Linked DNA regions of Candidatus Finniella inopinata. The protein of the gene in region 2 interacts with the protein of the main gene of each other region in a pairwise test. Links are inferred from orthologs where the notes say so. Each region holds a gene or a part of one and is shown on either strand. Other genes may lie near its edges.

Evidence for each region.
Region 1: the proteins of ndk (region 2) and EQU50_RS05470 interact in binary tests that used the Escherichia coli proteins (3 or more experiments, as listed by UniProt). The link is inferred for Candidatus Finniella inopinata from one-to-one orthologs.

Annotation. Positions count from the first base shown.
Region 1 is NZ_SCFB01000006.1:102,620-109,122, forward strand. What follows is about bases 2,879-5,800. They hold EQU50_RS05470 (5-formyltetrahydrofolate cyclo-ligase), read left to right. Parts: upstream 2,879-4,018; coding sequence 4,019-4,582; downstream 4,583-5,800. Other genes in these bases: EQU50_RS05460 (SspB family protein), read left to right, coding at 2,879-3,251; EQU50_RS05465 (type II secretion system protein), read left to right, coding at 3,252-4,013; EQU50_RS05475 (hypothetical protein), read right to left, coding at 4,603-5,800. In the rest of the region: EQU50_RS05445 (LysR family transcriptional regulator), read left to right, coding at 84-995; EQU50_RS05450 (MFS transporter), read left to right, coding at 1,013-2,314; more of EQU50_RS05460, read left to right, coding at 2,775-2,878; more of EQU50_RS05475, read right to left, coding at 5,801-5,886. UniProt on the Escherichia coli protein: Involved in the removal of 5-formyltetrahydrofolate.
Region 2 is NZ_SCFB01000004.1:362,084-367,541, forward strand. What follows is about bases 39-2,925. They hold ndk (nucleoside-diphosphate kinase), read left to right. Parts: upstream 39-1,214; coding sequence 1,215-1,637; downstream 1,638-2,925. Other genes in these bases: nrdR (transcriptional regulator NrdR), read left to right, coding at 39-419; EQU50_RS03570 (hypothetical protein), read left to right, coding at 585-1,061; EQU50_RS03580 (CDP-alcohol phosphatidyltransferase family protein), read left to right, coding at 1,600-2,181; EQU50_RS03585 (AI-2E family transporter), read left to right, coding at 2,144-2,925. Also shown: more of nrdR, read left to right, coding at 1-38; more of EQU50_RS03585, read left to right, coding at 2,926-3,220; EQU50_RS03590 (MarR family transcriptional regulator), read right to left, coding at 3,217-3,453; istA (IS21 family transposase), read left to right, coding at 3,730-5,259; IS21-like element helper ATPase IstB, read left to right, coding at 5,281-5,458. UniProt on the Escherichia coli protein: Major role in the synthesis of nucleoside triphosphates other than ATP. The ATP gamma phosphate is transferred to the NDP beta phosphate via a ping-pong mechanism, using a phosphorylated active-site intermediate.

The DNA of each region.
Region 1 (6,503 bases), on a different replicon or contig from region 2:
TTTTCGCTGCATTTCCAAGGAGAGGCCAGGCTTTGTATTCTTTACGAATAACTTAAGTCTGGAAAAACTTTAAGGGATGTAGAATGGATTGGGATAAGTTACGTGCCTTTCATGTAGTCGCAAGGTGTGGAAGTTTTGCTAAGGCAGCACAAGAATTTCATTTGTCTCCTTCGGCTGTTAGTCGCCAAATTGCTGATATTGAACACAGCTTAGGCGTCAGTTTATTTAATCGCCACCCCCGCGGATTAACGCTAACTGGGTCCGGTGAAATCCTATTCCAAAACACGGCAGAAGTTTTAGAAAAATTGCGCGAAACGGAGATGCTTTTAAAAAGTGATCGCAACGAAGCTAAGGGTTTGCTTCGTGTGGCTACGACTTTTGCCTTAAGTAATTCCTGGTTAACACGTTACTTGAAAAACTTTTTCGACCTCTATCCTGATATACAACTGACCATAATTGGTAACGATGATGAATTGGACTTACAAATTCGTCAGGCCGATGTAGCGATTCGAACGGCTTTGCCCCATCAGCCAGAGCTTGTACAGATTTATCTGACAACTTTTCATCTAAGGCTGTACGCTTCGAGGGAGTATTTAGACAAATTTGGCATTCCCAAGGAGCCAGAAGATTTAAGCCAACACCGCTTATTGGTTTACGGTGATGATGCACCTAACCCCTTCGGCAATATCAATTGGCTTTTACATTTTGGTTTACAAAAAAATCAACCCCCACGGACTCCATTTTTACGAATAAATTCTGCTTATGGTCTTACAAGATGCGTAGAAGCTGGTCTTGGGATTGCTGCTATTTCTAAGGAATATGCCATCGCTGAGACAACTGATTTAGTAGTTCTGCCGAATTTTATTGGACCGTCCGTTAAAATTTACTATGTTTATCCTAAATCTTTACAAAAATTTAAAAGGGTTACTGTTCTTGGTGATTTTTTAAGGGAAACTTTGGAAAAAGAAAACGCCGAACAGAATTCAAATAGCTAGGGCAAAAAATAAATAGTATGTCTTTTGGGCGCCTTCGGGTTAATAAACAGGTTGTTTTCGCAACATTAGGTAATTGTGTGGAGTGCTATGACGTCACTTTATACAGTTTTTTTGCAACGTTATTGGCGCCCCTTTTTTTTCCGTCAGACAGGCCCGGTTTATCCTTATTGGCTAGCTTTGCTGCCTTTGCCTTAGGTATGGCTATGCGCCCCTTAGGGGGCATCGTTTTTGGACATGTCGGGGATAAATATGGTCGAAAATATGCTTTAAAAACCTCACTTTTCTTAATTGTTTTACCAACGCTAGTCATCAGCTTGTTGCCAACGTATCAAGAAATTGGTGCAGCAGCCCCCATCGTTTTAGTTTCTTGTTTGCTTTTGCAAGGATTATGTGTCGGGGGGGAATATTCCGGTGCCTCAGTATTTGTCGTTGAGCATACAAAGAAAAGTAGTCCTGGTTTTTGGGGCGCTGTTCTTATTTCCTCTGGATTTTTGGGTAGCTTAATCGGAACATTGATGGGATACCTGTTCACAAAATATTTTGATCCTGCATGGGGTTGGCGATTCCCCTTTCTAATTGGCGGCGTTTTTGGGTTGATTGGCTTTCATCGTTCATACAAACTGCAAGAAACCCCTGACTTCCAAAAGATTATTGATGAAAAGTTGACAATTACAAGACCACTGCTCACTGTCTTGAAAAGCTACCCTCTAAATTTTATGTGCGTAATTTGTGTTGGTGGAGCTTCGTTTATACCCGTTTATGCCGCAACAACCTATCTGGGGTCCATTTTGTCCCAAGACTTGAACCTGGCTCATTCGCAAATTATGCTTTTTTATAGCCTGGCCATGGTCATCTATTTGGTTTTTCTTCCCATTATGGGGGCTTTGGGCGACCGTTTCGGCGCCAAAAGAATGATGATCTTAGGTGCCCTTGGTATGGTTTTCTTATCTTACCCTTTGTTTTGTTTATTATCGGCCCGCACGCTGATGGCGGCCATCATTACGCAAGTTGTTTTATCAATCTTGAATACCATTTTCTCAGGTCCCTCTTTATTGTTTAAAGCGGGTCTTTTCCCAACAACCGGTCGACATAGTGCCTTGGGAGTTGGATATAATTTAGGGGGCGCCATCTTCGGTGGCACAGGACCCTTGATTTGCGCCGCGCTTGTAGGGTGGTCGAATGATTATCGATCCGCAGGTTTATATGTAACGTTTGGTGGCCTTTTAGGGTTAATTGGGGTCTGCTTTGCCCGAAAAGTCGATCACAGCTTTGAAAAACAAGCTGACCAAGTGTCTAAAATTAAACAGCTGGTTGCCTAAAGCATTTTCCGAAGATTTATACTCCTTCTAAATGCAAAACTAAATCTTCTTGATTTCATCGCAAAAAGGTCTATCTTTATACTGTTGATGCAAATCAACTATGGCGATAAACATCATGTGAAATAGACGGAGCGGACCCGGGGGCGGTACCCGGCGCCTCCACCAAAAATATGGGGGCGAAATAGGATCGACGTACGTGATAAAGATATGATTTTTGCCCGGCATTGTTCCGCCGTTATCGGGCTATTTTTATAAGTGCCAATTTAAACAGCACTCGCTTAGGTGCAAACCGTAATCGTCGGAAAGCTGCAAATGCTAACCGCGGTCAACGTTTTGCAATCGCTGCCTAACCTTCAGTATTACTGTCGGTAAGGTTGTGAAACTTAGCGCGGTACGGGGGCAACCGGGCAACAGAATGCCCCCACTTTGTTAGGGATTTTAAAAGTTATTTGGGGTTCAAGTGAGCAAAAAAGATCAACTTGATTATGAGAAAATGGTTCAGGTAGCACTGGGGGCTGTTGTTCGTGAGGCTTTGTCCGTGGCTGCTAATTATGGTTTACCAGACCTCCATCACTTTTATGTAACGTTTGCAACCGACCACCCATTGGTACAAATTCCTGATTATTTGCGGGAACAGTACATGGATGAAATGACCATTGTTTTGCAGCATGAGTTTTGGGATTTAACGGTTGATGATACCCGGTTTGCGGTCACGTTATGTTTTGATGATATAAATGAACGGCTTGTCATTCCTTTTGAATCAATCATCAGCTTTGTTGACCCATCAGTTAAATTTGGTTTGCAATTTAGCCCTGAATATACAGCGCTGGAACCAGGTGAAGAGGATACTCAAGCGCCAATTACACCGGCTGTGGATGAAAACGGCAACCCCGTATCAAACGTGGTGACCTTGGATACGTTTCGCAAGAAACCCTAAATGAAGGCTAAAAAAGCTCCTTCCTCCTTTTCTTTGCCGGGATTTTCGTTGCTAGAAATAGCCATGGTGCTGTGCATAATTGGAATTATCGGCAGTTTTGCATTGCCCGCTCTGACACAGATGATGAAACAACAAAAGGTTCATAAAACAGAGCAACACCTTAACCAAATCACTCAAGCCTTGGCCAGCTTCGTTTTAACTCACAAGCGCCTACCTTGTGCTGCCGCACCTGGAGGTTCTGATGGCGTCAGTCAAAACGGCCGTGTCATTGGTTTGGTACCCTACAGAACTCTGGGCCTACCCGAAGCCACCGCCAAAGACGGATATCGCCACTGGATAACGTATGCCGTCGTGCCAGAGCTTACCAATACAGACGACCTGATGATGCCCCAAACAGATTCTGCCCCTGAAAGGGTTTTCTGCGAAATTAGTAACCCCCTTGCCGAGGTACAGGTTCATGACGCGCAAGGTCGATCGGTTATGCAAAATAGCAGGGGAGATTTTATCGCCTTTGTCTTGGTTAGCCATGGTACCAAGGGAGAAGGAGCCTTTACTGATGCTGGCAATCGAAGACCAACCTCTTCCCACGATAAGGCTGTGAATGCGGCCGATGATTTAATCTTCGTTGATCGCCAGCCATCTGCGGACCCGGACAATTTTTTTGATGATACCGTACGGTGGGTCACCCGCAATAATTTACTGGCTATTTATGGACAAAAGCCCTGTCAACGACGGGACGATGCCAATCACTCGCTTGATTAATCAAAATGGCTAAGCAAACGCAAAGAACCGACATGCTAAAGACTCTTGGGTTATTGGATTGGACTGCCATCAGTGATCAAATTAACCATCACCTACAGGAATATTTTGCCGGCAGATCTTCTTTGGTCATTGCCGGCTTCAGCCAACATCAATTTGAGCCCGACATTATGTCCTATTTGCAGTTTTGGCATCAACAGGGCGGGGTGTGCTGCCTGCCCGTGATTGTAGGCCCTGACCAAGCGCTTGCTTTCCGGCAGTGGAATGTTGATAAACCGTTGGTAAAGGGTGTTTATGACATTTGGACGCCCCCAGAGACGGAGCCTGAAGTGATTCCCGACGTGCTTTTGGTCCCCTTGGTTGCCTTTGGTCCGTTTGGCGCGCGCCTGGGGCGTGGGGGAGGATATTATGACCGGACCATAAAGGCTTTGCGAGGCAGGGTGCAAAAACCGCAGGTTATAGGGGTGGCTGCGCACCAGCAATTTATAGAATTCTTGGAGACAAACCCCCACGACGAACCCCTCGACGGCGTCGTGACCGACAAGGGGATTTGGAGTGAAGGGTTTAGGTAGGGCGTCCAAAATTACCTAAATTACATACCTCTATATCTATAAATTCTTGAATAGGGATTCGAAATTTCCATTAACATTGCCTCAACTGACTTCTTCGTTTCCTCATCACCCTGTACCCATTTATCCTCGTGACTTGACAGAAAAGACTGGACAACTTTTGGCATAATGTCTTTTAAAATCTGACAAGCTGCTAGCGCCTTTGAAAAAACTTTATCTTTTGAAAAAAGCGGTGATTTGAATAACGTTTCCCATTTGCTCAATAAATTCTCAGACCTCTTTTTTAAAGCTTCTTCGTACAATTTCAATAATTGATCTTGTCTGGAGGGACTAAAATGAAGCTTTTGAAACTTTTCAACATTTAATTCAGAATGAAACTGATCCGAAAAATGTTGCAGCCAATCAAATGCGCCTATAATTCCAGGTTCAGGTATGCTTGCTTTAACACAAGCAAACAGAGCTTGTGAAATTGCTTCGGGAGTGGTCGTTGGGTGTTGAAACGCTGCATACAGCAAGTTAGTTTTAATCTTTAGAGAAACGTGCTGATCGGTGGCAAGGCTCGTCATAATTCTGCGGAGTTGTGCTGGAGTTAGTAATTTCAACCCGTGCCCGTAACAAGATACCGTATATAAACTTTTTGGACAGCCATTCGAATCATTATAGGGGACATCCTCTTCCCAGTATATTGTATCGTCATCATCTTCACTGTATATCATATCGTCATCCATTTCGCCAAATAAGAGAATGGATGTAATTTGCCCGAATTCTTTCTTAGAGTATTTAATATCTTTTAGAGGATCTTTAGCAAAAATTTTCTGTTGAATTTGTTCATGAGATAATTCCGAAAGTACAAAGTGACTTTTTTTTGAATTTGGGGCTTTTCCTTTTTTTTCTTCTGAGGATTTTTCTAACCAAAAAACACGACCTTTGGGCTTAACTAAGTAAAGCCCAGAAACCGCACTATTATAAACCTCTATAATCTTATCTTTAACGAGCTCGTCTCTCTTGTCACTAAAGTCAACTGATTCTAAATTAGACTTACGCCACAAGCAGCCTGTATAAATTTTCTGAATCGCGTTATCAAATAGGGTGGGAATATAAAGATAGACGGCCCTATCAATTGGTTCAGGTCCTTGTGGAGCGGCGTAGGCATCAAAAATATTAGTTTTGGTTTCATCTAACCATGTGACCAGATCAAGTGCGGAAAATTGCCTTTCAGGCGCAACTTTTTGGTAAAGAGCCAACCACGCATCTACCTTGGGCTCATAAAACAGTCGGTGCAGCATTTCTCCATCAGCTGCCCTCATGTGTCCTGCTACGGCGTCCGTTAAGCGGCTGTTATCGTCATTTTTGTCTTTCAGAGGGGATGCTAATTTATCATATGAAAAATAGTGGTGCATCCAAGTTGTAATCTTACTTGGTCCTGACGCGTTTACCAGATCAGAATCAGCTGCTGAATTTGAAAAGGAAGAAGAGGAGGACGCCCATACTGACTGGCCGTGAAGACCAACAACACTGACAAAGCCTAGCAGTAAGACAGATTTAAAAAAACGTTTCATGCTAACGATCTCTTTCATTTGAGATTGATACCGTTAATGTAGAGACTATTTTTTAATATTCAAGGATTATTCTAGGGCGTGTCATCAATTAAGCCAAATAGCCGCAGCAACCAAATGTATGGCTCCCAGGAAGTTTCGAGCTGTTTTATCATATCGAGTGGCTATGGCTCTGTATTGTTTAAGTTTGGCGAAGAAGTTTTCGATGAGGTGCCGGGCCTTGTAGAGGTCTTTATCATACGAACAAGGGTTGATCCTATTCTTTTTTGGGGGAATGACCGCCTCACATCCTTTCTCTTCAAGTTTTTTTCTCATACGTTCGTCTGCGTCATAAGCCTTGTCAGCTAAGACGGCACCAGCTTGCGTAA
Region 2 (5,458 bases):
AGGCGTGCATCCGCCGGCGGCGCTTTTGTGGGGAATGTGGGTCGCGCTTTACCACGTTTGAACGCATTCAGTTGCGTGACCTGGTGGTTGCCAAAAAAAATGGAATTCGTGTTCCTTTTGATCGGGATAAATTGGCCCAGTCCATCACAAGTGCTGTTCACAAACGCAATCTTGACCCAGAACGAGTTGAAAAGTTAATTTCTAGCCTTGTCAGACAACTTGAAACATCGGGCGATCAAGAGGTTTCCACCAAACTGATTGGCGAAATGGCAATGCAGGCTTTATTCCACCTTGATTCTGTAGCCTACGTTCGGTTTGCCAGCGTTTATCATGATTTCACTGATGTGAGCGACTTTATCGAATTTATCCAACGATTGAAAACCGAACCTTCCGCCTCCTTCGGCTTTCCTGCTGACTAATTAATGCAAAATACGCATGGCCATCTTGCGTTTTATACTTAAATATCCACAATCATCAAAAAATTTTTCCAATATTTTGTATTATTTTAAAATAAACCTTGTCAAATACTAAGAATTGTTTACATAATTTAATGCATTCACTTTTTTAATCGCAAGGAGCAGCGTATGCGTAAATCGCAGGTCAGCCATTTTTATCTGATAGTAACGTTAGCAGTATCATTCTTATCAACCGGAAGCATGGCTTCTCAGGGTGAAGAAAAAGACGCCGAGAAGAAAAAAGAGGGTTTAACTTCCCTACTGAAACCTGCATTTTCACCTGCATCAGCGACACCAAAGCTCACAGAAGATTCCTCAAAGGATAAGACACAATACATTCCTGTAAAAACACCAGCTGAGGATTTGTTTTCGCTTACAGATGACACAGATATTGTAAAACTTGTGCTTAGTAAGCCACAGGCCTATCAAATTCACCTAATATCCTATCAACCTGCTGCAGCTGATATTTCACAAATTGAAAGCAGCATAGTGAAACGTGGCGATAGTTTTCATGGCTCCACAATGACTATAGATCTTCAGTTTTTGACTGGAGAGGTACGTCACTATCACATAAGCCCTTCTCGTTATGGATGGAGCTGCGGTTAGTCCCTTTTGATTACGGGAAAAAATAGACTTTAACGAAACAATCCACGCCACCACCGGTCAGCGAATCTGTAAAACTTGTTTTTTTTACCGTTTTCGCTTACCTTAAATCCGCATAATCAAGTCAATCATATTTTAACAAGGAATAGTAAAGTCGTGACTCTTCAAAGAACATTATCCATCCTAAAACCAGATGTGACCCGTCGCCATTTAACAGGAAAGGTCAATGCAAAAATTGAAGAATCCGGCCTGCGTATTGTGGCTCAAAAACGTCTTCATCTATCGAAAGTGCAAGCACAACTGTTTTATGCCGTTCATGCCGAACGCGCTTTCTTTAATGACCTGTGCGATTTCATGTGCGCTGGACCAGTTGTTGTTCAGGTTCTAGAAGGTGAAAATGCAGTGGCCCACTATCGTGAAGTCATGGGTGCCACCAATCCTGCTAATGCAGCTGAAGGCACAATCCGTCGCGATTTCGCTGAATCCATAGAAGCAAACTCAGTGCACGGTTCTGATTCTGCTGAAAATGCACAAATTGAAATTGCTTTCTTTTTCAGTCAACTTGAAATTGTTGGTTAATTTAAACTTACCAAACTTGATAACGGGTGTCCGCGTCGTTGCGGCACCTGTTGTTGTTTACGGAATCTATAATTCCCATCCTTACCTTGCCTTTTGGATTTTTTTCATCGCTGGCCTAACCGATTGGTTGGATGGCTTCACAGCACGTTATTACAATCAAGAATCCATTCTTGGACAATTATTTGATCCACTGGCAGATAAGTTTTTAATCATCACCGTAACTATTGCCTTAATGGTGTCTCACCGAATGCCTGTGTGGCTGTCCGTTGCGATTATTGGCCGCGATGTATTACTTTTAGCAGGATCGGGCTTAGTCTGGCTTTATCACCTGCCTATCAATCTTAAACCCCTGGTTATTGGAAAGGTAAGCACCTTCCTTCAAATTTTCCTTTGTTTGTTCTTATTAGGCTTGGAAATCTTGGTTGCTCCACCGGCCTTAGCAAAAAGCTTTTTAGCCGTTCTGTTTTACGCTACTCTTACAGCAACAACTTTTTCTGGATTAGCCTATGCCAAAGTCTTTTGCTGCAGCCTTAGAAAGCCCTAATTTTTGGCGCATCCTTGTTGTGACAGTATTAGTGGGCTACGCCTTTACCGTATTCCTTAGCAGCATCAGCAGTATTCTATCACCCTTCATCGCTGGCTTTATAGGGGCGTACATTTTTAGCGGTTTAGTCCAAAAGCTCGAAAATTATAAGATTCCAAGAGTAGTCGCCGCCCTGTTGATCATTGTTACGTTACTTGTCGTCTTGATTGTTCTGGGAATGGTAGCTGTCCCTTTCCTACAAAAGGAACTCATTATTCTAAGCAAAAATTTACCAAGCCTAGCCAGCCGAGCTTATGAGATTCTGGAACGGGTTTTCCATTCATTGAATTCTGCCAAAATTGGGGATCTAGACCTAAGAAGCCTTAATCTGGAACTGAATCAATCCATCAGCTTTCTGGCCCAATGGGTTATTCATTTTGCCGTTAATATTATCGGCAATGGGACAGCCTTTGCGAACATTGTAACATTCATCCTTTTGAGCCCTTTGGTCATGTTTTACTTTTTAAAAGACTGGCCTCGTTTTATTGCATCCCTTAACCAACTGTTGCCTGAATCCAGCGCTGAGTCTGCTCGAACGGTTGTTGTAAAAATTCACAAGACACTCGCCTCCTATGGGCATGGGCAAGTCATTTTATGTGCTATTTTGATGGTCTTATATTCCATAGGGTTATCGTTGGTTGGACTCAGGCAAGCTATTTTTATCGGGATGCTGACAGGTTGCCTGGCTTTTATTCCCTATGTCGGTATGTTGGTCGGACTTTTGGCCAGTTTAGCTGTTGCCTTTGAACAGTTCCAAGACTGGTCATCTATCCTTATGGTTGGTGGAATTTATGCAACCATTCATCTGATAGAAAGCAATTTTTTGACCCCTTACCTTATTGGTGACCGGGTTGGTCTGCACCCGATTTGGATTTTGTTCGCCCTGCTGGCGGGTGGTCTATGGTTTGGGTTTGTGGGCATTTTGCTGGCCATACCTGTAGCAGCAGCGGTGGGGGTTTTGGTCCGATCTATTTTCACCCCCTCTACCCCAAAATCTTAGAGTTGATTAGGGTTAGCATAGGCAATGATTGCGTCAATTGCCGGCTCGTAGAATTTATCACGGCCATCTCGTTGAATAGAAATAAGCTTCTTTTCTACTAAACTTGTCATAACACGACCCACATATTGAGAACTTTTCCCCATTTCCTTTGCCATCTGTGATGCGGTCATAGAAGAATTAGTGCGTATTCCGGCGAAAATCGAATAGTGATTCCGGTCTAAACCGAACGGCAATTCCGGCTCAATTCGAATGGTGATTCTGGTCTAATCCGAACGGCAATTCCGGTTCAAATCGAACAGTGATTCCGGCTCAAATCGAACAGTGATTCCGGTTCAAATCAAACAGTGATTCTGGTTTAAATCGAATAACGATTCCAAGACGAAGCGATGGCCTTTGACCTCCTGTATCAAGGAGACCTTTGGTTATAAAACGCGTTTTATGAACGCTGTATCCTTTTTTTGTTCAACAAAACATGAAAGGAACAGCCCATGTCACGGAGTCACATATCAATGAGAAAGATCAGAGAAATCTTACGTTTACGGTACAGCTGTGGATGTAGTTACCAGGAGATAGCCAAGAGCATTGGCATTAGCGCGAGTACGGCGGTTGAAGGCGTCAAGAGGGCAAAAGCAGTTAACTTAAGCTGGCCTGTGCCCGACAATCTAGGCGACGAAGAGTTGGAGATCAAGCTGTATCCGCCTGCTCAAAAAATCAATAAAGAACAACGGGGAGAGATTGATTGCATTTATATTCATAAAGAACTCAAGTGCAAGCATGTTACGTTACAATTATTATGGAGTGAGTATAAAGAAAAGTACCCCCAAGGGATTAGCTACAGCCAGTTCTGCGACGTTTACCGAGGATGGCGTAATTCAACACTTGATGTCTGGATGCACCAGACCCACAAAGCAGGAGAGAGACTTTTTGTGGATTATGCCGGTCAAACGATGTCCGTTGTAACGGATACGTCGACAGGGGAAGTCGGTGAAGCACAGATTTTTGTAGCTGCGCTTGGTGCGTCCAGTTTTACCTACGTGGAGGCCACATGGACCCAAACGCTTGCAGACTGGATCAAGTCTCACGTGAATGCGTTTGAATATTATGGTGGCTGTCCAGAGATTGTTGTGCCAGACAATTTAAAGAGTGGGGTCCATAAGGCGCATCTTTACGAACCTGATATCAACCCAACCTATCAAGATATGGCCTCTTATTACGGCGTCGCAATTATTCCAACAAGGTCAAGAAGTCCGAAGGATAAAGCTAAAGTTGAGAATGCAGTCCAACAAGTCGAGAGACAAATTCTGGCCAAGCTTCGTAACCGTACCTTTTTTAGCTTGAGCGAGTTAAACCAAGCTATTCAGCCACTTTTGGATGTCTTAAACCGACGTCCTTTCCAAAAACTGCCAGGATCCCGTTTAAGCCACTTTCAAGACCTTGAGAAACAGGCATTAAAATCCCTTCCAACAACTCGGTATGAGTACGCCGAGTGGAAAAAAGTTAAAGCCGGCTTCAACTACCATATTGAGTTAGACAAGCATTTTTACAGTGTTCCCTATGCCTTGGCAAAGGAATCTCTCTATGTTCGCTATGGACCGACGATTGTTGAAATTTTTTGTCAGAATAAATGTGTCGCGACCCATGTCAGAAGTTATGGTGCCAACGGATATACGACAAATACTCTGCACATGCCAAAAGCTCATCAAGCACAGGTGGAATGGACACCCGAACGAATTGTTTCTTGGGCCAAGAAAACGGGGGAAGCAACGGCAAAATTGATAGAAGTCATCATGGCTTCACGCGCCCATCCTCAACAGGGGTTTCGCACGTGTCTTGGGATTTTAAGGCTCGGCAAGAGTTACGGTGAAGACCGTTTAGAGCTGGCTTGTAAAAGGGCTTTAGAGATAGGAGGCCACAGTTACAAAAATGTTGAATCTATTTTGAAGAACAAGATGGATCAACAGTCTTTATCCTCGTCCTCAGAAGTCAATAGCCTCTCTGATTCTCACGAATATATTCGTGGCCAAAAATACTTTAAATAATCTAAAAAAGGAGACCCTTTCATGTTACTGAATCCAATTGTTTACAACCTTCAAAAACTTCGTCTTCATTCTATGGCAAAAGCCTTTAAAGAACAGCTGGAGCAACCAACCATAACGCAGCTGAGCTTTGAAGAACGTCTTGGCTTGTTGGTTGATACAGAAGTCATCGCCCGGGAAAACAGGCAATTACAGGCACGCT